4 regions of the Pseudomonas sp. H3_C08 genome follow, and region 4 is predicted to be linked to each of the others. Evidence: riboswitches for the same ligand, from Rfam matches in the RefSeq annotation. Region 4 holds a riboswitch; each other region holds the start of a gene.
The links. A riboswitch is a leader RNA that binds a small molecule or an ion and turns the genes downstream of it on or off. The one in region 4 is predicted to bind cobalamin.
Positions count from the first base shown of each region.

Region 1 (7,642 bases), 850 kb from region 4:
CGGCCCGCCTCACGTTGATGTTCTTCGCAGCGCTGCTCAGCGCCTGCGCCAGTCGTACGCCGCCACCTGCGCCGGTGGTTCGCGCTCCGGTCGTATTCGGTCCTTCGCAAGCTTTCTCGCCGGCTGCTGAAGACGTGTTGTTTCGCGCGCTCGGCCTGGTGGGTACGCCGTATCGCTGGGGCGGCAACACGCCGGATTCGGGATTTGATTGCAGCGGGTTGATCGGTTTTGTCTATCGTGATGCGGCGGGGATTTCGCTGCCGCGCTCCACGCGCGAGATGATCGTCATGCAGGCGCCGAATGTCGGCAAGGAAGGCTTGCAGACCGGCGACCTGATCTTCTTCGCCACCAATGGCGGCTCGCAGGTCAGTCATGCAGGGATTTACGTCGGGGAAGGGCGCTTCGTGCATGCGCCGGCCACGGGCGGCACGGTGAAGCTGGACAGCCTGTCGAAGGCGTACTGGCAGAAAGCTTATCTGAGTGCCAAGCGGGTATTGCAGCCGGAGCATCTGGCGCATAACCCGTAATTCAAGTTGCCTAAAAGCTAATGTGTAGGTGTGAGCCTGCTCGCGATGACGGTGTCACATTCAACATCAATGTTGAATGATCGACCGCTATCGCGAGCAGGCTCACTCCTACAGTTGTTTGTGCATGGCGAAAATTATTTGCTGGCCGACACTCGCCACACCTTATTGCCAACATCATCCGCCACCAGCAAACCACCTTGCTGATCGATCACCACGCCTACCGGCCGACCCAAAGCATTCTCGTCCTTGTCGAGGAACCCGGTCAGCACATCCATCTGTTTGCCGCTCGGCTTGCCGCCGGTAAACGGCACGAAAATCACTTTGTAGCCACTGTGCGGTTTGCGATTCCATGAGCCGTGCTGACCAATAAACGCGCCTTCCTTGAACTGCGCCGGCAGCGTGTTGCCCTCGGCGAAGCTCAGGCCCAGTGAGGCGGTGTGCGGCCCGACCGCGTAATCCGGGGCGATGGCTTTGGCCACCAGGTCCGGGTTCTGCGGCGTAACACGCACATCGACATGCTGACCGTAATAACTGAAAGGCCAGCCATAAAACCCACCGTCTTTCACGGAAGTGATGTAGTCCGGCACCAGATCACTGCCGATCTCGTCGCGCTCATTCACCGCTGTCCACAGTGCGCCGCTGGTGGGCTCCCACGCCAGGCCATTGGGGTTGCGGATGCCTGAGGCAAAAATGCGGTGATTGCCGGTCGCCCGATCAACTTCCCAGATCGCCGCGCGACCTTCTTCCTTGTCCAGGCCGTTTTCGCCGACGTTGCTGTTCGAACCTACGGTGACGTACAGCTTGCTGCCGTCCTTGCTGGCAATGACGTTTTTGGTCCAGTGGTGATTCAGTGTCCCGCCCGGCAGATCGGCTACCTTGATTGGCTGCGATTTGATCTCGGTCGCGCCGGGTTCGTAGTTGAAGCGCAGCAGGCGATCGGTATCGGCGACGTACAGATCGTTGCCGACCAGGGTCATGCCGAACGGCGAGTTGAGGTTCTGCAGAAACACCGTGCGGGTCTCGGCGACGCCATCATGATCGGCGTCACGCAGCAAGGTGATGCGGTTCGGACTCGGCACGCCAGCGCCGGCCTTGCCCATGACCTTCTTCATTACCCAGCCACGAATGCCACTGCTGTCATCAGGCTTTGGCGGGGCATTGGTTTCCGCCACGAGCACATCGCCGTTGGGCAGCACATAGAGCCAGCGCGGATGATCGAGGCCTTCGGCAAATGCCGCGACCTGGGTGCCGGCCGCCGCAGTCGGTTTGCCGCCCTCGGGCCAGCCGATCGCCGGGGCGATGTTCACCGTTGGGATCAGGGTCTTGTTCGGTTCGGGCAGCTTGGGTGACGGACCGGTGCCGTCGGTGACTTGCAGGCTGGAGGATTCACCGCAGGCGGCGAGCCCTCCGGCGAAGGCGATGACAAAAACGAGCTGGGGCTTGCGCATTGCTGATCTTCCCTATGAATGCATTCCTAATCATAGAGGAGGGCGCAAGCCCGATGGTTCAACTGCTCAGCCGCGGGCTTCCTTGAACAGCACGGCGATGCCCGGGTGATAGTTGCCGGCTTCGCTGCGCAATTTGCGGTAGGCGTAGGGGAAATACCAGGCGACCGCGCAGGTGTGTTCCTTTTGCAGGTCGTCGACCATGTCTTGTAGTTCTTCGGGGCTGGCGCTGTGCTGGGCTTTTTGTGGCGCGACAAACAGGCAGCCGAGCTTAAGATCGCTGGCGTAGCTGATGCGTTTGGCGTCGTTGGTGATGTCCAGCAGGGCTTGAGTCAGATTCAGGTTGGTAACCTTTGGCCAGCGCTGAGTGGCCTGGATAAAGGCGCGGTCTTCGGCACCGGCGAGAAACAGATCGGCGCGGGCATTGCGCTCGCCTTCTTCGTTCTGCTTGCGCGTGGCAGTGTCGTTCAAAGTGACCAGCTCAGCCATCCAGGCTGCGGCCGAGAGCAATCCGAGATTGGCTTTCTCGTCATGCCAGTAAGGGGTGTCGCTGTCGCCGCGCACGGCGTTGTAGCGGTCGATACAGTCAAACCAGCGTTCAAGCACCGGGCGCAGGAATTCCAGGCGCGGGTTGCTGATGATCATGCCTTGCATCGTCATCATCCTTTATTGTTGTAGTGGGCTTTTCGAGAAAAGCATGGCTCTTTGATATCATTTGTATCAGTGTGGCACAAGATTGGCGGCAGATAAGTGATCGGCGGCAGTTATTCGCCCGATGGCCCCCTCTTTAATTGACGCTCCACCCCCAACCCTCTAACCTTCGCGGCTTGTTTCAGGTGCTCTGTGACCTGCGTCGACAGAGTGAAACAGGGAAGCCGGTGAGGGTTGTCTTCGCACGAAGAACCACCACGATCCCGGCGCTGCCCCCGCAACGGTAAATGAGTGAAAACTGCGCCTTGAGCCACTGCCTCGAAAGAAGCGGGAAGGCGCGCAGTCAGGCATGCGCCGCTCATGAGCCCGGAGACCGGCCTGATCCATCCAGCGGCATCACGGTGGGCGATGCCAGGCTTTTTGCCGTCTATTCTTGTGCCTGCCCGCCGTTATCCAGCCTCAACGGAGAGCTCCCCCATGACTGATTCCCCCGAGCGCGACGAACGCCATCTGGCGCGTATGCAGCGCAAAAAAGCCGTGATCGACGAACGCATCGCCAACTCGCCTGACGAGTGTGGCCTGGTGCTGGTGCTGACCGGCAACGGCAAAGGCAAAAGCAGCTCGGCGTTCGGCATGCTCGCCCGTGCCATGGGCCACGGCATGCAGTGCGGCGTGGTGCAGTTCATCAAGGGCCGTAACAGCACCGGTGAGGAGTTGTTCTTCCGGCGCTTCCCCGAGCAAGTGCGCTTCCACGTGATGGGCGAAGGTTTCACTTGGGAAACCCAGGATCGTCAGCGTGACATCGCCGCCGCCGAAGCCGCGTGGGCGGTCTCCCGCGAATTGCTGCGTGATCCGTCGATCGGTCTGGTGGTGCTCGACGAATTGAACATCGCCCTCAAGCACGGCTACCTCGATCTCGATCAGGTGCTCAGCGATCTGCAGGCGCGTCCGCCGATGCAGCATGTGATCGTCACCGGTCGCGCGGCCAAGCCGGAAATGATCGAGATGGGCGACACGGTCACCGAAATGGGCATGCTCAAACATGCCTTCCAGGCCGGCATCAAAGCGCAGAAAGGCGTCGAACTTTGAATCAACCACGTCACTGCCCGGCGGTACTCATCGCCGCGCCGGCCTCCGGTCAGGGCAAGACCACCGTCACCGCCGCGCTCGCCCGTTTGCATCGCAATCAGGGGCGCAAGGTGCGCGTGTTCAAATGCGGGCCGGACTTTCTCGATCCGATGATTCTCGAGCGCGCCAGCGGTGCGCCGGTGTATCAACTGGACATGTGGATGGTCGGCGAGCAGGAAAGTCGTCGTCTGTTGTGGGAAGCCGCCAATGAGGCGGATCTGATTCTGATTGAAGGCGTGATGGGCCTGTTCGACGGCACGCCGTCCAGTGCCGATCTGGCGCGGCACTTCGGCGTGCCGGTGCTCGGGGTGATTGATGGGACGGCGATGGCGCAGACCTTTGGTGCGCTGGCGCTCGGCTTGGCCAAGTATCAGCCAGATCTGCCGTTTGCCGGTGTGTTGGCCAACCGCGTTGGCACCTTGCGCCATGCGCAATTGCTCGAAGGCAGCCTCACCGAAGGTCTGCGCTGGTACGGCGCGTTGTCCCGAGAAACTGGCATCGAATTGCCGAGCCGCCATCTCGGTCTGGTCCAGGCCAGTGAATTGAATGATCTGGATGTGCGTCTCGACGCCGCCGCCGACGCATTGGCCAGCAGTTGCGAGGTAGCGCTGCCACCGGCGGTGGAGTTTGCCGCACCGGACGTGATCGCTGTCGAGCCGTTGCTGAAGAATGTGCGGATTGCCGTCGCCCGTGATGAAGCGTTTGCTTTCACCTACGGCGCGAGTCTCGATCTGTTGCGGGCGATGGGCGCCGAGTTGAGTTTCTTCTCGCCGATCCGCGACTCGCAATTGCCTGAAGCGGATAGCCTGTATTTGCCCGGTGGGTATCCGGAACTGCACCACGTTGCGTTGTCGCAGAACACCGCGATGTGTGAGGCGATTCGCGCGCATCACGCGGCGGGTAAGCCGTTGCTCGCCGAGTGTGGTGGGATGCTGTACCTGCTCGATTCGTTGACTGACGTTGAAGGCACCCGCGCTGAATTGGTCGGGCTGCTTAAGGGCGATGCGGTGATGCAGAAGCGTTTGGCGGCGTTGGCGTTGCAAGCGGTGGATCTGCCGGAAGGTTCGTTGCGCGGGCACACATATCATCATTCGTTGACGACTACCGAACTGGCGCCGATTGCGCGGGGTTTGAGTCCGAATGGTGGGCGCGGTGCCGAGGCGGTTTATCGGGAAGGGCGGATGACGGCTTCTTATGTGCACTTCTATTTCCCGTCGAATCCGGCGGCTGTCGCTGCACTGTTTGCGCCTGATTCCGAAGGCGCCTTCGCGAGCAGGCTCGCTCCCACAATTGAAACGGTGGTGACTGAAGCAATGCAATCCCCTGTGGGAGCGAGCTTGCTCGCGAAAGGGCCATGACCGACAACACATTCTCCGAAGCCGAGCGCGAAGCGGTTTATAGAGCCATTGCCGAACGCCGCGACATGCGCCACTTCACCGGCGGCAGCGTCGAACCGGAGCTGTTGCGCCGACTACTGGAAGCCGCCCACCAGGCCCCAAGCGTCGGCCTGATGCAGCCCTGGCGTTTCATCCGCATCAGCGACCGCAGCCTGCGCGGGCAGATCCAGAATCTGGTGGAAGAAGAACGCATCCGCACAGCCGAAGCCCTCGGCGAGCGCAGTGACGAGTTCATGACGCTCAAGGTCGAAGGCATCAATGATTGCGCCGAAGTGCTGGTCGCCGCGTTGATGGATGATCGCGAAAAGCACATTTTTGGTCGCCGTACATTGCCGGAAATGGACATGGCCTCGCTGTCCTGCGCGATCCAGAATCTGTGGCTGGCCTCGCGCGCCGAAGGCCTGGGCATGGGCTGGGTCTCGCTGTTCGAGCCGCAAGCGTTGGCGGATCTGCTGAAGCTGCCCGAGGGTGCCAAGCCACTGGCGGTTTTATGCCTGGGGCCGGTCAAGGAATTCTATCCGGCGCCGATGCTGGTACTCGAAGGGTGGGCGCAGGCGCGGCCGCTCAATGAGTTGCTGTACGAAAATTATTGGGGAGTGAGTCAATGAGTGTGGCGTTGTTGAGTGTCGCCGCAGTGGCGCTGGATGCGCTGTTGGGTGAACCGAAACGCTGGCATCCGCTGGTGGCGTTCGGCAATTTCGCCGGGCGCATCGAGCAACGCTTCAACGCTGGTGGCCGGGGTTGGCGCAGCCATGGGGTCACTGCGTGGGTGATCGCGGTGCTGCCGCTGACCTTGCTCGCCACGGCGTTTTCCTGGGCGCCATACGTGGGCTGGGTCGTCGAGATTCTCGCGCTGTATTGCGCCCTCGGCATGCGCAGCCTCGGTGAACATGTCGCGCCGGTCGCCGCCGCGTTGCGCGCGGATGATCTGGACGAGGCGCGCAAGCGTGTCGGCTATCTGGTCAGCCGCCAGACCGATGAACTCGACAGCACCGCCGTCGCCCGCGCCGCCACCGAGTCGGTGCTGGAAAACGGCAGCGATGCGGTGTTTGCCGCGCTGTTCTGGTTTGTCGTGGCGGGTGCGCCGGGCGTGGTCCTCTATCGCTTGAGCAACACGCTCGATGCGATGTGGGGCTATCGCAACGAACGCTTTGAGCGTTTCGGTTGGGCAGCAGCAAAAATCGACGACGTGTTGAACTACATTCCTGCGCGTCTGGTGGCATTGACCTACGCGCTGCTGGGTAAAACCCGACTCGCGCTGAAGTGCTGGCGCGCGCAGGCGCCGAAGTGGGACAGCCCCAACGCTGGCCCGGTGATGGCTGCCGGGGCCGGTGCCTTGGGCGTGGAGCTGGGCGGCCCGGCGATCTATCACGGCGAACTTCACGACCGTCCGCAACTCGGCGAAGGCGCTCCAGCGGATGCCGATTCCATCGACCGTGGCTGGCAATTGGTCCAGCGCGGGGTATGGTTATGGCTGCTGATTCTCTGCGTGGGAGCTGAATTCTATGCTTGAGCACGGTGGCCGGCTGCGCAAGGCTGCACACGATTACGGCATTGCCGAGGCGGACTGGCTCGACCTGTCCAGCGGCCTCGCGCCGTGGCCATTTCCGATCCCGGAAATCCCGCTGCGCGCCTGGGCGCGCTTGCCGGAAACCGATGACGGTCTGGAGCAAGCCGCGTGCGATTACTACGGTGCCGCGCAAGTGCTGCCGGTGGCCGGTTCGCAGATGGCCATCCAGTTGCTGCCGCGTTTGCGCCGGGCCGGCAAGGTCGGCGTGTTGTCGCCGTGTTATGCCGAACACGCCGAAGCGTGGCGGCGCAGTGGTTACATCGTGCGCGAAGTGCTGGAGCAGGAAGTCGAATTCTTTCTCGACAGCCTCGACGTGCTGGTGGTGGTCAACCCGAACAATCCGACCGGCTTGAGCCTGACCCCGGCACGATTGCTCGACTGGCACGCGCGGCTCGCCCGGCGTGGTGGCTGGCTGGTGGTCGATGAAGCCTTCATGGACAACACACCGCAGTTGAGCCTGGCCCCGCATGCCCATCAAGTCGGGCTGATTGTGTTGCGCTCGTTCGGCAAGTTTTTCGGTCTGGCCGGGGTGCGTCTGGGCTTTGTCCTGGCCGAACGCAAGTTGCTCAAACTGCTCGCTGAACAGGTTGGGCCATGGGCGGTGAGCGGGCCAACCCGAGTGCTTGGCCAGGTGTGCCTGCAAGACACCGAAGGTCACACCCGCCAACGCATTCGCAGCGATGAGGCCAGCGAACGATTGGCAACGCTGCTTGAGCGCTACGGCTTCAAGCCCCAGGGCGGTTGCGCGCTGTTCCAGTGGCTGATCACCGAGCATGCCGAAACGCTGCACGCATTCATGGCCCGTCGCGGCATCCTCCTGCGCATTTTCACCCACAACAGCAGTCTGCGTTTTGGTCTGCCCGCCGATGCGACTGAAGAGACGCGCCTCGAACAGGCTTTGATAGCCTTCACCAAGGACCACCC
Region 1 is NZ_CP162803.1:615,611-623,252, forward strand. Features, by position in the region: gene AB4N74_RS02945 (C40 family peptidase) at 1-527, shown strand, start outside; gene AB4N74_RS02950 (PQQ-dependent sugar dehydrogenase) at 662-1,975, opposite strand; gene AB4N74_RS02955 (hypothetical protein) at 2,042-2,626, opposite strand; cobalamin riboswitch at 2,790-3,019, shown strand; gene cobO (cob(I)yrinic acid a,c-diamide adenosyltransferase) at 3,101-3,712, shown strand; gene AB4N74_RS02965 (cobyrinate a,c-diamide synthase) at 3,709-5,109, shown strand; gene bluB (5,6-dimethylbenzimidazole synthase) at 5,106-5,756, shown strand; gene cbiB (adenosylcobinamide-phosphate synthase CbiB) at 5,753-6,661, shown strand; gene cobD (threonine-phosphate decarboxylase CobD) at 6,654-7,642, shown strand, end outside.
Region 1: it holds a riboswitch for cobalamin, as region 4 does, so the genes downstream of both, cobO (cob(I)yrinic acid a,c-diamide adenosyltransferase) here and AB4N74_RS06805 (ABC transporter substrate-binding protein) in region 4, are expected to answer to the same signal.

Region 2 (7,642 bases), 1.0 Mb from region 4:
TTGCCGGGAAAATCCGCAGCTTCGCCGAACACAATGGCATCACGCTGACCGTCCACGCCGGATGGTGGGGTCGCCAGTACAACCTGTGCTCCCCGGATTTGACCGAACGTGCCCAAGCGGTGGACTGCCTGAGTGCCGCCGTGGAGTTTTCCCACGAGGCCGGCGCCACCAGCGTCACTTTTCATCCCGGCTACAAAGATCAACTGGAAAACGGCGAACTGCTGGACAACCTGATAGTAGCGATCAACCAGGTGACCAAGCGCTGCAACACCGATGGCATCGCCCTGTGCCTGGAGAACATGGGCGGTCAGCGGCCGAAATTCCCGGTCTTCACCGTCGAGGAACACCTGCGCTTTCACAAGGAAACCGGGTGCTTCGTGACCATCGACGTGACGCATCTGTGCTCACTGCTGCCGTATGGTGAAAGCCTGTTCAAAGCCATTGCCGATCTGGCGCCGGTTACCCGGCATCTGCACATTGCCGACCTCAACAACACCCACCATCAACATCTGCCGATTGGCGAAGGCAACTTGCGCCTGAGCGATGTGCTCAATCGCTTCGCGGTCAACGGCTATCGGGGGGTGGCCGTGGTGGAAGAGTTCATTCCGCGCTTCTCCACCGAGTACTACCTGGAAAAAGCTCTGGCCTACAAGAACGGCGTAGAGCAATTGCTGGCCGGCTCGCGGCACAGCACTCATGCTGGTTGAGTCGAACCTGGCAAAACCGGCGTCGCGCAGCGAGATCGCGACCGGTATCCGCGATGCGCTACCGTTCGTCTTCTCGCTGCTGCTGACCTTCATCCTGATCGGCATGCTCGGGCGCCGCCATGGTCTGGATCTTCCGGCCATGGTGGTTTTCAGCGGTACGGTAATGGCCTCGCCGTTGCAACTGACGCTGCTGGAAACCCCCGCGCACCTGCTTAACGCCTTTGGCGTGCTGGTCTCGGCGCTGAGTATCAACTTGCGTTTTCTGGTCTTCACACTGAGCCTGAAATCCAGCCTCCAGGGCCCGGTCAAAGCGTTTGTCCCCGCCCTGGCGGTGATGGCAAATGCGGCTTTCACGTTGATGTCGATCCGCAAGGATCAGCAACCGATCAGCCGCCCGTATGCCAACACCGTGTGCTTTCTGCTGTACGCCGCCGCCCTGCTTGGCACCGTGGTCGGGTACTGTTTCGCCAGCGTGGCCGACAACGCAGTGATGGATCACGTCAGTGTGGTGATCGCGATTTTCATCAGCGCTTCGCTTGGCAAGATGGCCCGCGACCGTCACAGCTTCCATGCGCAATGGATTGCCGGCCTGGCCACCGCCGCGAGCTTGCTGTGGCTGGGCGAGGTCAGCTTGCTGCTGGTGCTCGCCATCACCGTTCTGACGAGCTATGTCTATGATTGAACCTGGTACTTTCTGGCTGTACGTACTGATTTGCGCGCTGGTTTCGATCGTCTGCCGCTTGCTGCCGCTGGCCGTCGATGTCGAACGGCTTTCGGCAACTGCCCGCGCTTTCATCGATCGTCTGGGAAAATACACATCGGTGGCGATGCTCGTCAGCCTGCTGGCGGTCTCACTCTATCCTTTGGCCAGCCAGCACCTGGCGGCCATGCCATGGATCCTCCCGGTGGCGTTGGCGTGGCTGCTGAGCCTGACGCGAATCAAATCCTATTATGCGTTCCTGATGGCGCTGGGGGTGTACGTCCTGCTGATCATGCGCTAGGCGTCGATTGACTCAAATCCCCCGCCCATGCTCTCCTACACAACTTGTTACGGGTGCCCTTCACAGGGTGAAACGGGAAACCGGTGAATCATGTGCTTTACTCAAGCCCATGTCAGTCCGGTGCTGCCCCCGCAACGGTAAGCGAGCGAAGCGTCAAAACCACTGTGCCAATACGGTATGGGAAGGTGACGCTTGCAGGTCGGCCTGACGCCAGCCCCTCGTGAGCCCGGAGACCGGCCCGCAACACACAGCCCGCATTTGTGCGGCGCTGCACATAACAAACCCGCGGTGGGCGGGCGCTGTTCGAACCTCTGCGAGCCCGACCCGCAGGGGTTTTCATGCGCTCTATTCACCCGCTGACACTCCAGAGGGAAGCGCCATGTCGATCATCAGCAGCACCGGCAGCAACACGGACAAAATCGCCAGCACCACCACCCTGAGCCAACGCCTGACCGCCGCAATCTTTGCGTCGATCCTCGGCGCCAGTCTGGTTTACTTTGCCGGTTTCTCGCACATCGAAGCGGTGCACAACGCCGCCCACGATACCCGCCACAGCGCCGCGTTCCCGTGCCATTGAGACCTGCCGACATGATCAAGCGTATCGCGCAAACTGCAGGTTTCTCTGGTCTGCTGGCCGCCCTGCTCCTCACTCTGCTGCAAAGCTTCTGGGTTTCGCCGCTGATTCTGCAGGCGGAAACCTTCGAGAAGTCCGAGCCGGTGGCGGTTCACGAACATGCCGCTGGCGTGGCTGCGCACACCCATGATGCCGAGGCCTGGGAGCCGGAAGACGGCTGGCAGCGCGTAGTCTCGACCACTGGCGGTAATCTGGTCGTAGCCGTCGGTTTCGCCCTGATGCTCGCCGGCCTCTACACCCTGCGCGCGCCGACCAAAACTTCGCAGGGCCTGCTCTGGGGCCTGGCCGGTTACGCGACGTTCGTGCTTGCTCCGACCTTGGGCCTGCCACCAGAACTGCCGGGCACCGCTGCGGCTGATCTGGCTTCGCGGCAGACGTGGTGGATCGGCACGGCCGCTTCGACGGCTGTAGGTCTGTCGCTGATCGCGTTCAGCCGTCACTGGCTGATGAAGGTCCTCGGTGTGGCCATCCTCGCTGTGCCCCACGTGATCGGCGCACCGCAACCGGAAGTGCATTCGATGCTCGCCCCCGAAGCACTCGAAGCTCAGTTCAAAATCGCTTCGCAGTTGACCAACGTGGCGTTCTGGCTGGCCCTGGGCCTGATCAGCGCCTGGTTGTTCCGCCGCAAAAGCGCTGGTCAATACCACGCATGACCGATGACCGCGCAGCGCCGACCTTCGTGGTCGGCCTGGGCTGCCAGCGCGGCTGCCCGGCCAGCACGCTGCGCGCGTTACTCGATCAAGCGTTACAGGCGCATCGCATTGAGCTTGAGGCGGTGAAAGCGTTGGCCAGTATCGACTTGAAGCGCGACGAGCCGGGCCTGCAAGAACTTGCTGCACAACTGGCTCTGCCCCTGCTGTACTTCAGCAGTGACGAACTGGCCAGCTACCAACAGCGGCTCAGTCACCATTCACAGATTGCTTACGAACGCACCGGTTGCTACGGCGTCGCCGAAAGTGCCGCGCTTGCGCTCGCTGAACAGCTGATTCAAGCGCCGGCAAAACTGCTGATCTCCCGGCAAAAATACGCTCAGGCCACGCTGGCATTGGCCGGCGCGGCGTAAAATCCCGATAATCCCCGCCATTGATCATGAGCGTTGTTCATCTGCAACGCAGTCGTGCCCTCTTTTACTCAGGATTCAACGATGACCGTCTACTTCATCGGCGCCGGCCCCGGCGACCCGGAATTGATCACTGTCAAAGGCCAGCGGCTGATTCGCAGTTGCCCGGTGATTATCTACGCAGGTTCGCTAGTGCCGGCGGCGTTACTCGACGGCCATCAAGCCGAAACAGTGGTGAACAGCGCCGAATTGCATCTGGAACAGATCATCGAATTGATCAAGACCGCGCATGCCAAGGGTCAGGATGTGGCGCGGGTGCATTCCGGCGATCCGAGTCTGTATGGCGCGATTGGCGAGCAGATCCGTTATCTGCGTGAGCTGGATATTCCGTTCGAGATCATTCCCGGCGTGACGGCCACCGCAGCCTGTGCGGCGTTGCTTGGCGCGGAATTGACGCTGCCGGACGTGTCGCAAAGCGTGATTCTGACTCGCTACGCCGACAAAACCGCGATGCCGGCAGGCGAAGAGCTTGGCAGTCTGGCGCAGCATGGCGCGACCATGGCGATTCATCTGGGCGTTAACCATTTGCCGAAGATTCTGGTGGAACTGCTGCCGCATTACGGCGCGGATTGCCCGATTGCGGTGATTCACCGGGCGACGTGGCCTGATCAGGATTGGGTGGTGGGGACGCTGGCGGATATTGCCGAAAAGGTTGAGGCCAAAGGGTTTCGGCGTACGGCGTTGATTCTGGTGGGCCGAGTGCTGGGCAGCGAGGTGTTTAGCGAGTCATCGCTGTATCGCGCCGGGCATGCTCACCTCTACAGACCATGAATTGGAACGCGGAGCGTCCCGGGCTGCATTCCCACGCAGAGCGTGGGAACGATCAAAGGCCCTTTCGCGAGCAGGCTCGCTCCCACATTTGATCGTATTTCAAATGTGGGAGCGAGCCTGCTCGCAAATGCATTCCTGAATTTCACCCATAAAAAACGGCGCTCACGGGGCGCCGTTTTTCATGTCCGCAGCGAACACCTTAGTAGTAGGCGTTTTCTTTCTGCGTGTGGTCGGTCACGTCGCGAACGCCCTTCAGCTCCGGAATACGCTCGAGCAAGGTGCGCTCGATGCCTTCCTTCAAGGTTACGTCCGCCTGGCCGCAGCCCTGGCAACCGCCACCGAACTGCAACACGGCGATGCCGTCTTCAACCACATCGATCAGGCTGACCTGACCGCCGTGGCTGGCCAGCCCCGGGTTGATTTCGGTTTGCAGGTAATAGTTGATGCGCTCGTTGACCGGGCTGTCGGCGTTGACCATCGGTACTTTGGCGTTCGGCGCCTTGATGGTCAGCTGGCCGCCCATGCGGTCGGTGGCGTAGTCGACAACGGCGTCATCGAGAAACGCTTCGCTGAAGTGATCGATATACGCGGTGAAGCTTTTCAGCCCCAGCGCGGTGTCTTCAGGTTTTTCTTCGCCCGGCTTGCAGTAGGCAATGCAGGTTTCAGCGTACTGGGTGCCAGGCTGGGTGATGAAGACGCGGATGCCGATGCCCGGGGTGTTCTGCTTGGAGAGCAGATCAGCCAGGTAATCGTGGGCGGCGTCGGTAATGGTAATAGCGGTCATGGAAACTCCTCGCAGGCTTGGGCGCAGTTTACGCCAATCATTGCGCCGGACAAAGTCCTAGTATTTTTGTCGGGAAAGATTCTCGTCCGGCTCCATGTCAACCCGCGCCTTGAGCCAATGGTAACTGCGCTTTTCCACCCATTCGTAGCTCAACCACGAGCCAACGCCAATCGCCAGCGCGCACACGGCAAACATCAAATACGGGTTGATCGCGTAGCGCTGCGCGATAAATCCCCCCGTCGACAGCACCAGCACGTGCATCAGGTAAACCGAATACGAGCAATCGCCAAGCAGTTTGAGCATTCGGCTGCGCTCGACATAACGCTCAAGTGAGATACACGCCATGACCAGCACTGCACTCGGCACGCCCCAGCTCAGCAGCCTTGGCGCCGGTGCCAAGTAATAAATCGCCAGCAGTGCCACGACGATGCAAGTCAGCGGCAACCAAAAACCGGGGCCGATCCAGCCCCGCCGATAGAGCATGCCAATGCCGATCCCCAGCAGAAACTCATAAACGATGTCCGAGCGATAGAACGCGCTGACCCAGCCAAACCCGGTCCAGGCCTGACACACGGCAAAGAGCAGCGCGGCGACCACCAGCAGGCGCACCTGCAAACGAAACAGCAGCGCCCAGGCAAACAGCACGTAGAAAAGCATTTCGTAATTCAGTGTCCAGCCGACATTCAACGTCGGATAGATACCGTAGCCGCCAGGATTCTCGGTAGGAATGAACAGCAACGACAGCAGCAGATGGCCCCAGTCCACCGTCTGATCCGGCAGCAAAGGTTGGGCGAACACCACCAGCAGCGCCATCAGCAGCGTGTACAGCCAGTACGCCGGGACGATGCGAAACAGCCGGTACAGCAGGAAACGCGCGGGCGGCAGCGGTTTGTTTTCGGTCGAGAGGAAAATCACCAACCCGCTGATGACAAAGAAAATGTCGACGCCCACCGCGCCTTTGTCGATAAAGAACTGGCCGACCGGTCCGCGCGCCTTGAAGTCAAAAAAAATCTGCATGAAGTGGTGGCAGACCACCGTCCACGCGGCCAGCGCACGCAGGGCTTGCACTGAAATCAACATCACCTGCTCCCGATCACAATTCCTGAATCCACCTCAGATCCCTTGTAGGAGTGAGCCTGCTCGCGATAGCGGAAAATCAGGCACTAAAGATGTTGAATGTACCGCCGCCATCGCGAGCAGGCTCACTCCTACAAGGGTTTGGTTGTGTTGCTTCAAGTTGGGACAGCAGGCCAATCTGAAACGATCAAAGATTCTCGTAGCGGTTCATGTCCAGCACGCCCTCTTCCACCGGGTCGGTTTCGTGCAGGTATTGGCTCAGATCGTGGAAATAGAACCAGAATTGCGGGTGACTGCGCCGAATACCCCAGCGTTCGACGATTTTTTCGAAACGATTGGCGTCCTTGGCGTTTTCCATTGCATCGACAAACTCCGGCACCTGATCGGCCGGGACATTAAAGATGAAGTTCGGATAGCTGCTGAGCACGCCCGGGTAAATGGTGATCGTGTCCAGCCCGGGCTGATAGCGCAGCGACTCACCAAGCAGGAACGCCACGTTGCTGTGCGCGCGGTTGCGCAACAGGCTGTAGACCTCGCGTTTGCCGTTGGCGGTTGCAATGCGCAGCATGGTGGCTTCCGGCAGTTGGTCGATGACCTTCAAACCGGCCGCCGGACGCGAGGTCAGGCGGCTCAGCGCCTGCTCGGCATTTTGCAGGGCCGGGTCAATATTCGGCCGCGAGCAGTAAGCCCCATCGCAGCGGTTGATCGGATCCGGGTGCGCATTGAGATCACCGTAACGCGCCAGCAACTGCATGGCGAAGTCGTATTTCGGGTCTTTCTCATCAAGTTTCAGTGCCGTCGGCTTGTCGTCGTCGATCGCTTCGTAATCGAGCCACATCTTGAACTGGCCGCTGTTCTGATACCAATCGTCGAGGTAATCCTCTCGGGAGTCGGCCGGCATCAGGCGCAGGAAGTTTTGCTCGGCGCCATTGCGGATCAAATCGAAATACAGACGGGTTTGCGCCTGATGCGAGACGTTGCCGAACACGTCGAAGTTGACTGCCAACTGGTAATAGGTGCGTTCGAGCAGCGGATAGTCGAACAGCCACATTGTCTGCGGCACCTCGCCGATCAGGCCTTTGGTCACCGAGGCGCTGTCGAAGTGGCGGAAAATGCTCAACAGCGCGTTGTCGTTGCCGGCCCACAGGGTCGACCAGCTGGGCGCCGGCAAATCAGCGTAGCTGTCGCGGCGCAAGGCTTCGTATTCGTTTCGTTTGTCACGGTAGTTGCGCCACAGGCTCAGTACGCTGCCGACGTCATCGTTCTGCCCGGGCATGGCCAGCAACGGCGTGGCCTGGCCGCGATAGTTCGGGTCAGTGATATAGAGGTCATGTTCCGGCGCCTGGAACAGCGCCCAGAAGTTGTCACGGATCACGTCGGTGGCGATCTGCCCACGGCACACCGGGCCGCGAATGAAGGTGCGGACAAAGTATTCGGCGTTGTCGAGCATGAACTGATAACGCGCCTGCGCCGGGATCGCTTCAAATGTGGCGAACGGGTTGGCGCGGCTCTGCGGGCCGTAACCGGGCAAGGCATTAACCTGCCAGT
Region 2 is NZ_CP162803.1:2,469,081-2,476,722, forward strand. Features, by position in the region: gene AB4N74_RS11435 (sugar phosphate isomerase/epimerase family protein) at 1-707, shown strand, start outside; gene AB4N74_RS11440 (AzlC family ABC transporter permease) at 697-1,389, shown strand; gene AB4N74_RS11445 (hypothetical protein) at 1,382-1,708, shown strand; cobalamin riboswitch at 1,743-1,964, shown strand; gene AB4N74_RS11450 (CbtB domain-containing protein) at 2,088-2,285, shown strand; gene AB4N74_RS11455 (CbtA family protein) at 2,297-2,995, shown strand; gene AB4N74_RS11460 (cobalamin biosynthesis protein) at 2,992-3,405, shown strand; gene cobM (precorrin-4 C(11)-methyltransferase) at 3,487-4,233, shown strand; gene nfuA (Fe-S biogenesis protein NfuA) at 4,433-5,017, opposite strand; gene AB4N74_RS11475 (acyltransferase family protein) at 5,075-6,097, opposite strand; gene AB4N74_RS11480 (fatty acid cis/trans isomerase) at 6,282-7,642, opposite strand, start outside.
Region 2: it holds a riboswitch for cobalamin, as region 4 does, so the genes downstream of both, AB4N74_RS11450 (CbtB domain-containing protein) here and AB4N74_RS06805 (ABC transporter substrate-binding protein) in region 4, are expected to answer to the same signal.

Region 3 (7,642 bases), 1.0 Mb from region 4:
TGCGGATTATGCTCACGAACAAATTCCCGCGTTGCCGGATCCAGCAGATAAGCATCGGCCAGCAAAGCGTACTGGTGGTCATCAATCAACTGCGTCGTCGCATCGAACGCGAACAGGTTATCAACCGTCGCAGCCATTTCGAACGCGCCTTTATAGCCGTGGCGCTTGACCCCGTCGATCCATTTCGGATTGACCGCTCGTGAGCGAATCACCCGGTTCAGCTCTTCTTTCAAGGTGCGAATCTTTGGCAGATCCGGTTGACTGTGATCGCCGTGATAACTCGCCGCCGCTTCACCGCGCAAGCTTTCCACGGCAGCGAGCATGCCGCCCTGGAACTGGTAGTAATCATTGGAATCGAGCAGGTCGTGCTCGCGGTTGTCCTGATTCTGCAGCACCGCTTGTACCTGACTCAGGCGCTGAACGAATTGCTCGCGTGCAGCGGTGCCTTCGTCGGCACCGCCGTAAGCATAAGCGCCCCAGTTCAGATAAACCTCAGCGAGATCTTCACGGCTCTGCCACAAGCGACCGTCGATGGCGCCCTGCACGCCTGCGCCGTACGCGCCGGGTTTGGCGCCGAAGATCCGCCATCCGGCCTGACGCCGCGCGGTGTCCTCATCGAGGCCCGATTGCCGCAGCGCCTCGCGCTCGGCACGCACTTTCGCGGCCAGCGGATTGAGGTCGTCCGGCTCGTCCAGCGCTGCCACTGCTTGCACGGCGGCGTCGAACAGGCGAATCAGGTTGGCGAAGGCATCCCGAAAAAACCCGGAAACTCGCAGCGTGACATCGACGCGCGGACGATCAAGCAGGCTCAGCGGCAGAATCTCGAAATCATCAACGCGCTGACTGCCAGTGGCCCACACCGGACGCACGCCCATCAGTGCCATGGCCTGGGCGATGTCGTCGCCACCAGTGCGCATGGTCGCGGTGCCCCACACGGACAATCCGAGCTGGCGCAGGTGATCGCCGTGGTCTTGCAGGTGCCGTTCCAGAATCAACGTCGCCGACTGGAAACCGATGCGCCACGCGGTGGTGGTCGGCAGGTTGCGCACGTCGACCGAGTAGAAGTTGCGGCCGGTGGGCAGCACGTCAAGGCGACCACGGCTGGGTGCACCGCTGGGGCCCGCGGGGACGAAGCGACCGCTGAGGGCGTCGAGCAGGCCGCGCATTTCGGCGGGGCCGCAGGCATCGAGGCGTGGGGCGACGACTTCGCGCAGCGACTGGATAATCGCATTCACATCAGACCACCCCGGACCTTGTGGGAGCGAGCTTGCTCGCGAAAGCGGTGTGTCAGTGAATGAAGTGTTGGCTGACACGACGCCTTCGCGAGCAAGCTCGCTCCCACATGGATCGTGCAGGGCTTGGGAAATCAGCTGTGTGGCAAACAGTTCGAGGCGTTCGCGGGTATCGCCGGCGGTGCGCCAGACTTCGTCGCCGATTGATCGCAATTGATCGGGGCGCGGACCAGACCAAGGGTCGGCCAGCGCGCAATCGAGCGGGTCGAAACCCAGTTCGAACGCTTTGGCCAATGCCCGCAATAAACTCGACTGCGCGCCTTTGCCATCGCCACGCGGTATACGCAGCAAAGCCAACAACGTATCAATGCGCAAACGCCCGCTCGGCGATTCACCAAAAATGTGCAAACCATCGCGAATCTGCGATTCCTTCAAATCACACAAATACGTATCCAGGCGCGGCAACCAGATCGCCGCGTCGGCATCACTGTCCAGCGCGGCATCGAGTTGCAGTTCGCGGTCGATCTGCGTCTCGCGGACCAATAGCAGAATGTCGCGCTGCAGTTCACGGGCGCGGCGCGGATCAAGCAGCTGCGCTTCGTAATACTCGTCGGCCAGCAGCTCCAGATTGCGCAACGGCCCGTAGGTTTCGGCACGGGTCAGCGGCGGCATCAGGTGATCGATAATCACCGCTTGCGTGCGCCGTTTGGCCTGCGCGCCCTCTCCCGGATCGTTAACGATAAACGGATAGATATTTGGCAGCGGACCGAGCAACGCATCCGGCCAGCAGTTCTCCGAAAGACCGACGCCTTTGCCCGGCAGCCATTCGAGGTTGCCGTGTTTGCCAACGTGAATCACGCCGTGGGCGCCGTAGGTGTTGCGCAACCAGAAATAGAACGCCAGATAAGCGTGCGGCGGCACCAGATCGGGGTCGTGATAGACCGCGCTCGGGTCGACCTGATAACCGCGCGCCGGCTGAATACCGACGAAGGTCAGGCCGAAGCGCAGACCGGCGATCATCATCCTCCCGTCGCGGCACATCGGGTCGTTTTGCGGCGTGCCCCAGCGTTCGATCACAGCGCTGCGATTGGCCTCGGGCAGCGCGTTGAACATCGTCAGATAAGCGTCCATCGCCAGGCTTTGCTGGCACGGACGCAGATCAATGGTGTCGAGATCGTTGCTGACGCCACCGAGCAATTGCTCGATCAACTCGGTGCCGCTATTCGGCAGTTCAGCGGTGAGCGGATATCCCTCAGCCTGCAATGCACGCAGGATGTTCAGCGCCGCCGCCGGCGTGTCGAGACCGACACCGTTGCCGATGCGCCCATCACGGGTCGGATAGTTGGCGAGGATCAATGCGATGCGTTTTTCGCCATTTGGTACTTGCGCCAGATCAATCCAGCGCCGCGCCAGTTCAGCGACAAAATCCATGCGCTCGGGCTGCGCGCGATAGCAGACGACATCGGACTGACTGCGCTCACTGCGCCAGGCCAGATCCTTGAAACTGATCGGCCGGCTGATGATGCGCCCGTCGAGTTCCGGCAAGGCAATGTGCATGGCCAGATCCCGTGGCCCCAGGCCTTGCTCGCTGTCGCGCCAGCCGGGCTCGTTGTCCTGCGCGCAGATTGCCTGGATCACCGGGATATTTCGGCGAAACGGTCGCAGATGCGGCGCTTCCGGGCTGGATTGAGCGAACCCGGTGGTGTTGAGAATCACCCCGGCCTCAACCTCGTCCAGCCAGTCCTCGACCACCGTCAGGCAGCCGGGTTCTTTCAGACTGGCCACCGCGATCGGCAGCGGATTCAGCCCCGCCGCTTGCAAGCGCTGGCAGAACACATCGATGAACGCGGTGTTCGCCGCTTGTAAATGCGAGCGGTAAAACAACACCGCCGCGACCGGGTGCGCAGGCAGCCAATCGGCTTGCCAGTCACTCAGTGCGGCGCTGGTTTTATCCGGATGGTAAATCGCCGTGCGCGGCAGCGCCTGCGGTTCTTCCCAGGCGTAATCGCGAGCCAGCCAACGGTTGGCGAGGCAGCGGAAAAAGTCCAGCGCATTGCCCAGGCCGCCCTGACGCAGGAATTGCCAGAGGCGATCACGATCCACAGCGTTGACGGTGCTCAGGTCGCTGAGTTCCGGATCAGGACGGTCATCGCCCGGCACCAGAATCACCTGCACACCGCGCTCGGACAGTTCGATCAGACGCTCGACGCCGTAGCGCCAATAGGCGATGCCGCCGTGCAGCGAAATCAGAATCACCTTGGCGTGGCGCAGCACTTCATCGACGTACAAATCGACCGAAGCGTGATTCTGCACCTGCATCGGGTTGGCCAGACGCAGGCTCGGGTAATCTTCCGGCAACTGCTGCGCGGCTTCGGCGAGCAGCGCCAGACTGGAGTCGCCGCTGCACAGGATCACCAGCTCGGCGGGGGTTTGGCCAAGGTCGGCAATGTTGTCATCCGAGACGAAACCGCCGGGCTGAGTCCTGAGCAGGTGCATGGCTTAAACGCTGAGCGCAGCGCGCAGTTGCGCTTCGAGTTGCGCGGCGTCGAGTTCCTGACCGATCAACACCAGACGCGTGACGCGCGCTTCATCAGCGCCCCACTGACGGTCGAAATGCTTGTCAAAACGCGTACCCACACCCTGGATCAGCAGACGCATTGGCTTGTTCGGGATGGCGGCGAAACCTTTGACGCGCAGGATGCCGTGCTTGACCACCAGTTGCGCCAGGGCGTCGAGCAGCAGGGTTTCGTCGGCTTGTGGCAGTTCGATGGAGATCGAATCGAAGGCGTCGTGATCGTGGTCATCGTGGTCGTCATCGCCTTCACCGTGGTGGTGATCATGATGGCTGTGGCGGCTGTCGATGTGCTCCTCGGAACCGGCGCCGAGGCCGATCAGCACGTCCAGCGGCAGACGGCCGTTGCTGGCTTCGATGATTTTCACCGCTGGCGGCAGTTCTTCGGCGACTTCAGCGCGGACACGAGCGAGATCTTCAGCGCTGGTCTGGTCGGCCTTGTTGAGGATCACCAGGTCGGCGCTGGCCAGTTGATCGGCGAACAGTTCGTGCAGTGGCGATTCGTGGTCGAGGTTCGGGTCGAGTTTGCGCTGGGCATCAACCTGATCCGGGAACGCGGCGAAAGTGCCAGCGGCGACGGCCGGGCTGTCGACCACGGTGATCACCGCATCAACGGTGCAGGCGCTGCGGATTTCCGGCCACTGGAAGGCTTGTACCAGCGGTTTTGGCAGGGCCAGGCCCGAAGTTTCGATAAGGATATGGTCGAGATCGCCGCGACGGGCAACCAGTTCGCGCATCACCGGGAAGAACTCTTCCTGAACGGTGCAGCACAGGCAGCCGTTGGCCAGCTCGTAAACGCGGCCGGTGGCTTCCTCTTCGGTGCAACCGATGGTGCATTGCTTGAGGATTTCACCGTCAATGCCCAACTCGCCAAACTCGTTGACGATCACCGCGATACGACGGCCCTGAGCGTTGTCGAGCATGTGCCGCAGCAGCGTGGTCTTGCCCGAGCCGAGGAAGCCGGTGACGATGGTGACGGGGAGTTTGGCCAGTGTTTTCATCGGTATGCCCTTTGGCAAGCGGCGGGCATACGGGACGAGAACCGGCAACGCGCGCGCGTGCCTGGAGAGTTCGCCACCGGATCACCCCGCCCGGTTGTAGTGAGAATCTGTGACGAGGCAGGTCTCCTGGCTGACGGCGTTCAGGCGCTGGGCCTGGCGTTGGCTGCGCCTTCCCGCGGGCTCATAAGTTGAGCTGGCAGTGGCGTGGCAGCGAACATCACCGTTCACAGTTGCGGGGGCAGCCGCGGCATTGACCGCGTTCCCTTCTTAGCTCCGGCACACGCCGGAGAACCTCGATTGCGCAAGGCTACGCATGCACGGCAGGCGGGTCAACGCCTGGATCATTGTGGTTATAAGGACAGCAACTTTTTCATCTAATGATCGCGAACACTTCTCACTTAAGAAGTAGTTGTAAGTTATGTCTTACATGCCCTCTCCGTTAAATTAAAAAACCACCACCGGGTTAAACCCTGAAATAGAGCGGCTGCGCGTATTTGATTACATATCTTTACAAAAACCAAATTGATAAATCAATACAAGATATGAACGATGAGTTCGCACAAGGACTATGAGTCTCTCAAGAAAGGATTTCTTGCATGGCTGATTATTATCAGTATTTGATCCTGCCTGTTTCTTTCCTGCACCCATGGGTATCCACAACATGAGTGCCGGTAACGCGTTACGGCTTTCAAGTGATGCCGGACTAAAGGAACTTTCCGAACTACTGCGCAATTGCCACTATGCGCACAGTGCCCACTATCCAGCATTGGATGTTGCGCTGCTGGGACGCGAAGCATGCCGGGCATTCAATGCGACCTGGGAGCATTTGCATACCGATGCGTATCTCAGCGCAGAGAACGGTCTTCGCGAACGACGCATCTGCAAGTTCCAGTATCGCCAACGGGAACGCCAGTGGACGGCGCTGCAAGACTGCCACTTTTTTCAAGCCGAGACCGACAACCCGCTGTTGGGCGGGGTGCAGCGCACCTACACCCGCTGCGAGGCGACGTTCATTGACTCCCCGATTCTGCAGACACTGCTGGCCGCCGACCTGGCACTGCTGGACATGGCGCTGGGGCCGCGCGACTGGCTCGTGACCTGCCATCAGTTCCGTATCCTCTGCGATCAAGGCAATGCTGGCCAGGCCACCCCTGAGGGCAGACATCGCGACGGGCACGATTTTGTCTTTCAACACCTGATTCAACGTCAGCATGTCATCGGTGGCGAAAGCCGGATATTTGATGAAGAAGGTGGCCAAGTATTCAGTGCAACTTTGACTGACTATCTGGAAACCGTCGTCTTGAATGACCGAATACTTCTGCATGAAGTTTCCCCACTGCAAACATCGAGCATTAATTCGGATCGCGGCAGTCGCGATATGTTGATTATCGACTTCGACCTGGCGGACTACTAATGAATCATTCGACTCATGCACTTTCAGTCAGTACCCCACTCGCGCATAGCTTCATCATTGAACAGTTTCAACAGGCGTGCGCACGAAGAACTTCCACACTATCGCTGACCGCCAATGAAAACATATTGTCCGAGACTGCACGCACGCTAGGACAGAATCGCCATTACGAGCGTTACTTGTTCAATGCACAGGCCATTGACGGTCAATGCTATGCCGCCGAATTCAATGGCATGCAGGTCGAACACTTCCCCGAAGTCGAAACATTAAAGGCTTTGGCGACCCAAGCCGTGCAGGCAATGTTCAACGCGCCGTTCGTCGAATACCGTGTGCTCTCCGGCGTGCACTGCACGCTGAGCGTGCTGGCCGCCCTGACCGAGCCGGGCGACTGCGTATTATCACTGGCGCCCGAAAGTGGCGGGCATTTCGCTACCGGGCCTCTGGTGCAGAAGATGGGCCGGCACAGCGTCTTTTTGAAACTGACGGCTGACGGACAAATTGATCTCGGGGACGTTGATCGGCAACTCCAGGCGTGCGGTGTACAACCGGCAGCCGTACTGCTCGACCATGGTCTGACCACACGGGCAATCGCCCTTAAACCACTGCGCGCGCTGCTGAACCGCCGGGGCTTTGAGCGGACACTGATCATCTACGATGCGTCGCACACTCTGGGCCTCATCGCCGGGAAGGTCTTTCCCAACCCGCTTGACGAGGGGGCGGATATTCTTCAAGGCAACACCCACAAATCCCTGGCAGGTCCGCACCGGGCACTGATCGTCTGCCGGCGTGCCGATCTGGCCCAGCGGATCGAGCAAACGCTCAGTGGTGCGCTGGTGTCCTCGCCCAATCTGCCCGGTCTGCTGCAACTGTTCGTCAGCCTGCTGGAAACCCAGCGCTACGGCCAGGCCTACGCCCAACGCATGTGCGCCAATACTCGCCAGTTGCACGACGCACTCGCCGACCTGCCGGGCTGGACGCTGCACCCCTCCGACACGCACCTGCTGTTGCTCGAAGGCGAACGGGCCCGGCAAGCGGCGCAGCAGCTCAATGAACTGGGGATCCGGATCAACAATAAACAGATCAATGGCCGCGACTGCCTGCGCTTCGGCCTTCAGGAAATCACTCGTCTGGGCATCAGCAGCGAAGACCTGGATGCCTTGGCGCACATCATTCGCAATGTCTTGAGCGGTGGCGCCAACGGCGTGGACCGGATTCGTCTGGCTCACATTTGCCAGCGCCTGAACCGGGTCCACTACAGCTTCGATCAGGAGGTTGACTAATGAGTGCAGCGGCCTGCCTGATCATCGGCAATATTCGTGACGGAGAATACGAGGGCCTGATTGCCGAGGGCATCACCCCTTTGCTGATTGCCGATAGTCGCAAAACCAGCAAGATCGCCGATGCGAAACAGATCTCGCCGGTGGCG
Region 3 is NZ_CP162803.1:2,458,958-2,466,599, forward strand. Features, by position in the region: gene cobN (cobaltochelatase subunit CobN) at 1-3,728, opposite strand, end outside; gene cobW (cobalamin biosynthesis protein CobW) at 3,732-4,805, opposite strand; cobalamin riboswitch at 4,905-5,116, opposite strand; gene AB4N74_RS11420 (2OG-Fe dioxygenase family protein) at 5,467-6,219, shown strand; gene AB4N74_RS11425 (hypothetical protein) at 6,219-7,496, shown strand; gene AB4N74_RS11430 (ATP-grasp domain-containing protein) at 7,496-7,642, shown strand, end outside.
Region 3: it holds a riboswitch for cobalamin, as region 4 does, so the genes downstream of both, cobW (cobalamin biosynthesis protein CobW) here and AB4N74_RS06805 (ABC transporter substrate-binding protein) in region 4, are expected to answer to the same signal.

Region 4 (7,642 bases):
AACGCCACCAGCCGCCCGCGTTCCAGCACCGCCAGACGATCACACTTCAGCGCCTGATTGAGATCATGCAGAGCAATCAGCGTGGTCACCGGCAACGCCCGCACCACGTTGAGAATGGTCAGCTGATGTTGAATGTCGAGGTGGTTGGCCGGTTCGTCCAGCAACAGGATTTGCGGTCGCTGCGCCAGGGCTCGAGCGATGTGTACCCGTTGTCGCTCACCACCGGACAGGCTGCGCCAGAGACGGGTACGCAGGTGCATCGCGTCGACGTCGGTCAGCGCCTGCTGAACAATGGCGTCGTCGGCCGCCGACCACGGTTGCAGCGCCGACAGCCAAGGCGTGCGCCCCAGCGCGACAGCGTCGAACACGCGAATGCCGTCGTCGGTGTCGGCCTGCTGTTCGACCACCGCAAGCTTTTGCGCAATGCTGCGCCGGGCCATTTTGCCCAGGCGCAGACCGTCGAGCAGCACCTCGCCAGCGCTCGGTTCACGCAGCCCGGCCAGCAACTTCAACAGAGTGGATTTGCCCGCGCCATTCGGCCCGACAATGCCCAGGGTTTCGCCACGCTGAACCTCAAGGCTGACACCGTTGAGCAACTCGGCGCCGCGCACCCTGAAGCTCAGGCCGGAACAACTCAAAACACTGTTCATCGTGCCGACCTGCGGCCAACCAGAATCAAGGCAAACACCGGCGCCCCGACCAGCGCGGTAATCACCCCGACCGGAATCACCTGGCCCTTGATCAGTGTGCGCGACAGCACATCGGCGGCTATCAGAAACACCGCGCCACCCAACGCACTGGCCGGCAGCAACCGCGCATGACCGGTGCCCAGCAACAGACGCGCGGCATGAGGAATGACCAGACCGACAAAACCGATCGAGCCGACAATCGACACCATCACTGCCGTCACCAGCGCTGCACAACCGATCAGCAGAATCTGCACACGCCGCACCGGAATGCCGAGCGACGCCGCCGAATCCGCACCAAAGGTAAACGCATCTAGCGCCCGCCGATGCCACAGGCACACAACCAACCCCAATACGGCCACTGGCACCGCCAGCCACACCGATGGCCAGCGCACGCCGCCAAGATTGCCCAGCAACCAGAACATGATGCCGCGTGCCTGCTCGGAGCTGGCCGAGCGGGTGATCAGAAACGCCGTCAGCGCATTGAACAGCTGCGAACCGGCGATCCCCGCGAGAATGATCTGCCCGGTACCGCTGGCCGAGCCGCTGACCCGCGCCAGCACAATCACCAGCACGAACGCCGTGACCGCGCCGGCGAAGGCACCGACCGAGAGTGAGATGATCCCGGCACCTACGCCAAGCAGCGCGACCATCACCGCCCCGGTCGAGGCGCCGGCAGAAATGCCCAGTAGATAGGGGTCGGCCAACGGATTGCGCAGCAGCGACTGCAAAATCACTCCGCAGGTCGCTAACCCTGCACCGCATGCCGCCGCGACCAATGCCCGGGTCAGGCGGTAGTTCCAGACGATGCCTTCATCGATCGGGTCGAGGACATGCCCGGCGCCCCACAATTTGTTCGCCAGCACTTGCAACACCACGTCCGGTGCAATCGAGGTTTCCCCGATGGCCACGCCGGCGACCACTGCAATCAACAGGGTCGCCAGGGCCAGGAGCGTGCGGATCAGGCTGGCACTCATTGCGACAGGTCATAGCCGTTGATGGCCGTGGCCAATTGTTCGATGCCCTCGAACATGCGCAGGCTCGCCTGCAGGGCCATGGCGTCGAGAATGATGATGCGGTTGTGTTTCACCGCGTCCATGTTGCGCGTCACCGGGTCGCTGCGCAGGAAGGCGAGCTTCTTTTCATAGTCGTCGGCGGGGAAGCGTCGGCGATCCATGCGCGCGATGACGAGGAAGGTCGGGTTGGCCTTGGCGATGGTCTCCCAGCCGACCGTTGGCCACTCTTCATCGGACTCCACCACGTTGAGCACGCCGAGGGTGCTGAGCATGAAATCGGGAATGCCTTTGTGCCCGGCCACGAATGGCTCGATGTCCATTTGTGCGCTGGAGAACCACACCAGCGCACTGGCGTCTTTGAGCTGTTTGCCTTGGGCGGTGGCAATCGATTTGGCGAGACTGGCCTTGAGTTGATCATTGAGCTGCTGGCCACGCTCTTGAACATCGAAGATCTGCGCCAGTTGGCTCACGCTCTTGTAAATGGAGTCAATGCGAAACGGCGCCAGTCGCGTGCCATCGGCGCCGACGAGGTTGTCCTTGGCTTCGCAATCGGAAGGCAGCAGGTACGTTGGAATCTTCAGTTCATGAAACTGCTCGCGCGTGCCCACCGCGCCTTGCGGGCCGACCATCCATTCCAGTTCCACGGCGACCAGTTCCGGACGCTTGCCGATTACCGACTCGAAACTCGGCTCGTTGTCAGCCAGACGCTCGATCTTGTCATCCTGCGCTTTGTATTTGGCCAGCACATTGTTGAACCACAGTGAGGTGCCGACGACTTTGTCGCCCAGGCCCATGGCGTAGAGCATCTCCGTGCCGGCCTGGCCGATGGTCACGGTGCGCGTCGGTGCGTGCTGGAAGGTCAGGGTGCTGCCGCAGTTCTCGATCGTCAGTGGATAGACAGTCGGTGCCGCCTGCGCCAGGGCGCCAAGGCTCAGGCCGGTAATGAGGGTGGCAACGCGGGGCAGCAGCATGGGGCAGTCTCCAGGGGAACCGTACGGGGAGCGGGAGAGTACGGTCTGGAAACACACCATCGAACGCGGTCAGGAAAACAGCGCAAGGCCGGGCAGCCAACGAAGACGCGCACGGCACGATGTCCTTCCCGGACACCCCGCCGGTTAGTAATCACTGTGCCGGCAGGTCTCCTGACTGATGCGTCATCGCCTGGCTCCGGCCTTCCCGGGATTCACCCAGTGGCAGTCGTGGAGCAGGCTCGGCACCTACAGTTGCGGGGGCAGTTCCGGTCAATGCTGTGCAAGCACCCCGGATTCCCTATTAGTCCCGTTCGGGAACCAGCGGCGGCATGTTAGTCGATCAAGCCGCCGAAGGGGAGACGAATCTGTTGCGGCGAGGATTAGTGCTGGCTCATCAAACCGTGCAACACGCCCAGACGCAGGCCCGGTTCGGAGGGCAGCATTTGTGCGATACCGAACACTTTGAATGCCGCCAGCATTAACACCAGACCGCCGGGCAGAATGCTCTGGCGGTGTGGTTGCAGGCCTGCGAGCTTGAGCTGTTGCACGTTGTTTACCTTCAACAACAGCAGCGACAGGCGCAGCAGGCCGCCGTAGGTGATGCCGTCCTGGCCGAAGTCGTTGAGGCGATTGGTCTTGAGTACTTTGGCGAGCATGCGCGCGGTGCCGGAAGAGCCGATGGTTTGCTGCCAGCCCTGAGCACGGTAGCGCCGGGCAACTTTTTCAAACTGCAGGATGGCGAAGCGTTCGGCCTCCTGTAGCGCGCCGGCGGACACATCGCCGCCGCGAAAGAATCGCGTGCTCAAGGTGCCGCTGCCGATGGCGATGCTTTCGGTTAACAAGGGTTGTGAGCCCTGGCCGAGGATCAGCTCGGTGGAGCCGCCGCCGATGTCGACCACCAGGCGCAGGTCGTCGGCGCTGGGCAAGGCGTGAGTTACGCCGGCGTAGACCAGCCGCGCCTCTTCATGGCCGCAAATGACGTCGATGGGAAAGCCCAGATGCCGCTCGGCACTGGCCAGAAACAGTTGCGCGTTGTCCGCTTCACGCACCGCGCTGGTGGCCACCGCACGAACCCGGCCGGCCTCGAAACCACGCAGCTTCTTGCCGAACCGCGCCAACGCCTGCCAGCCGCGATCCAGTGCCAGTGCATCCAGCGCACCGCCGTCAAAGCCTTCGGCGAGGCGCACCGGTTCGCGCAGGGTTTTCACTTCCTGAATCTGCAAGCCTTTGCGGCTGCGCACCGACTGGCCGATCATCAGGCGAAAGGCGTTCGAACCCAGGTCGATGGCGGCAAACAGCGAGGCGTCGTCTTTCATGGGAATCCTTGCAGAGCATCCGTCGCGAGGCTCAAGACGGTTTGCGAGGATTCTGCCGTGATCTTGATGACATCCTGATGACGGGGGCGGGGCGATTGAATGAATTTGCGACTGTCACGACACTGTCATTATCCGGCGTCTATGCTGAGGTCAATACATCGCGTGTTCTTAAAGTTTTTGCTGCCAGTTTTGGCAGCTTTTTTTTGCCCGCGATTTGGCTGTTGATCGTTCCCACGCTCCGCGTGGGAACGCCTCTAGGGACGCTCCGCGTCCAGTGACGCGGAGCGTCACGGGCTGCATTCCCACGCAGAGCGTGGGAACGATCAGCGCGGGGTGCGGACGATCAATCAGCAGGACTGAGGAGTTTCGCCCCGGGCCAGGCGCGCATTGATGTCTTCGATCACTTCGGGCAGTTCGGCGATGGTGTCGATCAGGTAGTGCGGGCGCGAAGGGGCGAACATCTTGCCGATCCGCGCGCGTTCTTCCGCCAGTCGATCCGACGGCAACGCCTTGTATTGCTCATAGGTCAGGCCCAGTGCGTTGCCGGAGCAGGTCAACGCCACCGTCCACATACCGGCGGCGCGCCCTTCGAGAATTCCCGGCCAGGTGTCGTCGACCTTGACGCAGGCGGCCACGTCATCGATGCCCAGGGCAATCACGTTGGCCAACGCCTGCGCCGGATACGGCCGGCCATTGGGCACTTCATCGGTGGCGACGACATGGTCAGCGACGTAGCCATTTTCCCGCGCCAGTTCGACGACCTTGGCCATTACCACCGCCGGGTAGCCCGAGCACGAACCGATTTTCAAACCCTTGTCGCGCAATGCTGCAATGGCTTCGAGCGCGCCCGGAATCAGCGCCGAATGCAGGGCGATTTTCTCGATCTGCAGCGGCATGAAACGTTCGTAGATTGCCGTTACATCGTCGTCACTCGGCAAGCGATCAAACGCCGCGCGGTAACGCTCGGCAATCTGCGGCAGGTTGCACAGGGTGCGGATGTGATCCCACTTGCCCATGCCCATCGGCCCGCGCGCTTCTTCCAGCGATACCGCGACGCCGAACTCGGCAAAGGCTTCGACGAAGATTTGCGTTGGCGCAAACGAGCCGAAATCGACAACGGTGCCGGCCCAGTCGAGGATCGCGGCTTGCAGGTGAGTCGGTTGTTGGTACTGCATGGTCAATCTCCGTTTTCAGGTAAGCGTGGGCCGTCCCTCGGCAATGAGGTAGGCGGTTCAAGGGTCAGTGCTGATCAGGTCAGCGGTGGGTTCGCATCAAACAGTTCGGCAATCACTGGCCGGTTCCGGCGGATGCCGAGGCAGCACAGGTGGTATTCGATGAAAAACGGGTGATCGACAAAGGTGATCGGCGTGGTGCCCGGGGTTTCGGCGTACTCGACCGCCGAGACAAATCCGATGCCGATGCCTTTGACGATCGCGTGGACGATGGCTTCGCGGCTGTTGAGTTGCATGACGCAGTTGAGATCGATATTGAGGCGCTTGCAGCTTTCTTCCACCAGTTGCCGGGTGCGTGCACTGGATTCGCGCATCACCCATTTTTCGCCACTGATTTCACTGATGTGAACCTGCGCCTGACTGGCCCACGGATGGTCATCACGCACCACGGCGATGATCGGATAGCGGTGATACAACCGCGTGTGGAAGCGCTCATCGAATTCCGACAAGGCCAGAATCGCCACGTCGATATCAAAGTTGAACAACCGCGCCAGGGTGTCCTTTTCCGAAGAAAACGAGGTTTCCAGTTCGATATCCGGATGGCGCTGCATCAGCTCATAGGTCAGGTTCATGGCAATCGGCGGTGACACCGCGCCGAGGCGCAGCATTCCGGTCTTGCGCTGCTTGAAGCTCTGCAACAGTTGCACGGCTTCATCCTCCTGACCGAACAGGCCCTGAGTGATCGCATAGAGCTTGTGCCCGGCGGCGCTCATTTCGATGTAGCGGCCACGGCGATGGAACAGCTCGACCGAGAAGGTGTTTTCCAGCGCATTGACCTGTTCGCTGACGGTCGGCTGACCGACGCTCAGGTACTCCGCCGCAAGGGTAAAACTGCCGGTCTTGGCCACCGCATGAAACGAACGCAACCACTTGTGATACTGGTACATGCAAGCCCCGTCAGCGTCGAATGAACAATGCCACTGCCGCGCTGCACAGGCAGGCGCTGGTGACCACTATGAAGATGAGAGACGTGTTTGCCGTGGTGTCAAGCAAACGACCTATCATCGGCTCGGCCAGGCCGGCGAACAGGTATGAGGAAAAGTTCATGATTCCGGTCGCCGTACCGGCGCGTTTGGCCCCGACCAGATCCGGGCACAGCGCCCAGAAACTCGAGGCCGGGCCGTAGACGAAGAAGCCGCACAGGAACAGGGCGATCAGGCCGATGACGCTGTGTGGTGGCAGGCTCCACATCCACAGGCTGGTCGCCGCGCCCAGCACCATATAGAGCATGATCGCCAGATACCGCTTGGAGCCGAACAACTTGTCCGACACCCAGCCATTGCTCAACGCGCCAACCGCCATGCCGACGGGGAGGGCGACGGTGATCCATTTCGGGTCGACCATGCTGTCGCCGCTTTTCCAGTTGGCGCCGAGAAAGTGCACCGGCACCCAGACGATCAAGCCGTAGCGCGCCGCGTTCTGAAAGCCCAGGGACAGCGCAGCGATCAGCAGGCGGGGATTCTTCAGCACGGCTTTATAGCGTTGTGCCGAGGACTCGACTTCGCCCTGCGCGGCTTCCTGATGTTTGTCGTCAGCGTTGGCCACACCGGTATCACCCACCGGTTCGAAGCCCAGATCCTGCGGGCGTTCGCGGGCAACCAGATAGAAAATGATCCCGCCGGCGAGCATCAGCAGCACTGGCAAGCGGAAGATCCAGCGCCATTCCAGTTGCAGCACTTCGAGCACGACGATAGAGGTGACGTACGACAGAATCGACGCGCAGCCGGCGGCGAAGGTGTAAAAACCATAGACCTTGCCGCGCTCACCTGCTGCCCACCAATTGGCAATCAGTCGACCACCCGGCGCCCAGCCCAAGGCCTGAAAGTAACCGTTGACGCCCCACGGCAGAATCAGGCTGGTGAAACCACCGGCAAAACTGGTCACCCAGTTGGCACCGCAGGACAGCACCGCACCCAGCGTCATGATCCGTCGGCCACCGAATTTATCGGCGAGGTTGCCGTTGATCGCCTGGCCAATCGCGTAGGCCCAGAGCATCGCTGCAGAGGCCCAGCCGAGGGTTTCCTTGCTCAGGCCGAACTCGGCCTGAATCCCCGGAATGGCAAAACCGAAGGTCTGCCGACCGGTGTAGAAAAACAGGTAACAGAACATCGCTGCCAGCAGCATGCGCCACTGGGCGACCCGGAACGAGGCAGAACGTACGGCGAGACCAGGCATTGTTTCGGCACGATTCATGATCTTTTCCTTATTGTTGTCGGTTCCCGCCGGGTGTCGTCGGCGGGGTGCACTCTTTTTTGGTGCGACAGGAAATCACCGCGGCTGCATGCCGCTGGTGGTGCTTGGGTGACTCGGGTGTTATCAGGCGTCAGGCGGCTTGTGAACCGATGAAGTTCTTGCCGCGCGCACCTTGCATTGCGAGCTGGATGATGGCTTCGGCGTCCTTGGCCGAGACGCCGTAATCGG
Region 4 is NZ_CP162803.1:1,461,279-1,468,920, forward strand. Features, by position in the region: gene AB4N74_RS06795 (ABC transporter ATP-binding protein) at 1-650, opposite strand, end outside; gene AB4N74_RS06800 (FecCD family ABC transporter permease) at 647-1,651, opposite strand; gene AB4N74_RS06805 (ABC transporter substrate-binding protein) at 1,660-2,673, opposite strand; cobalamin riboswitch at 2,818-3,011, opposite strand; gene AB4N74_RS06810 (Ppx/GppA family phosphatase) at 3,054-3,989, opposite strand; gene phnX (phosphonoacetaldehyde hydrolase) at 4,337-5,164, opposite strand; gene AB4N74_RS06820 (LysR substrate-binding domain-containing protein) at 5,239-6,108, opposite strand; gene AB4N74_RS06825 (MFS transporter) at 6,119-7,414, opposite strand; gene psrA (iron-containing alcohol dehydrogenase PsrA) at 7,545-7,642, opposite strand, start outside.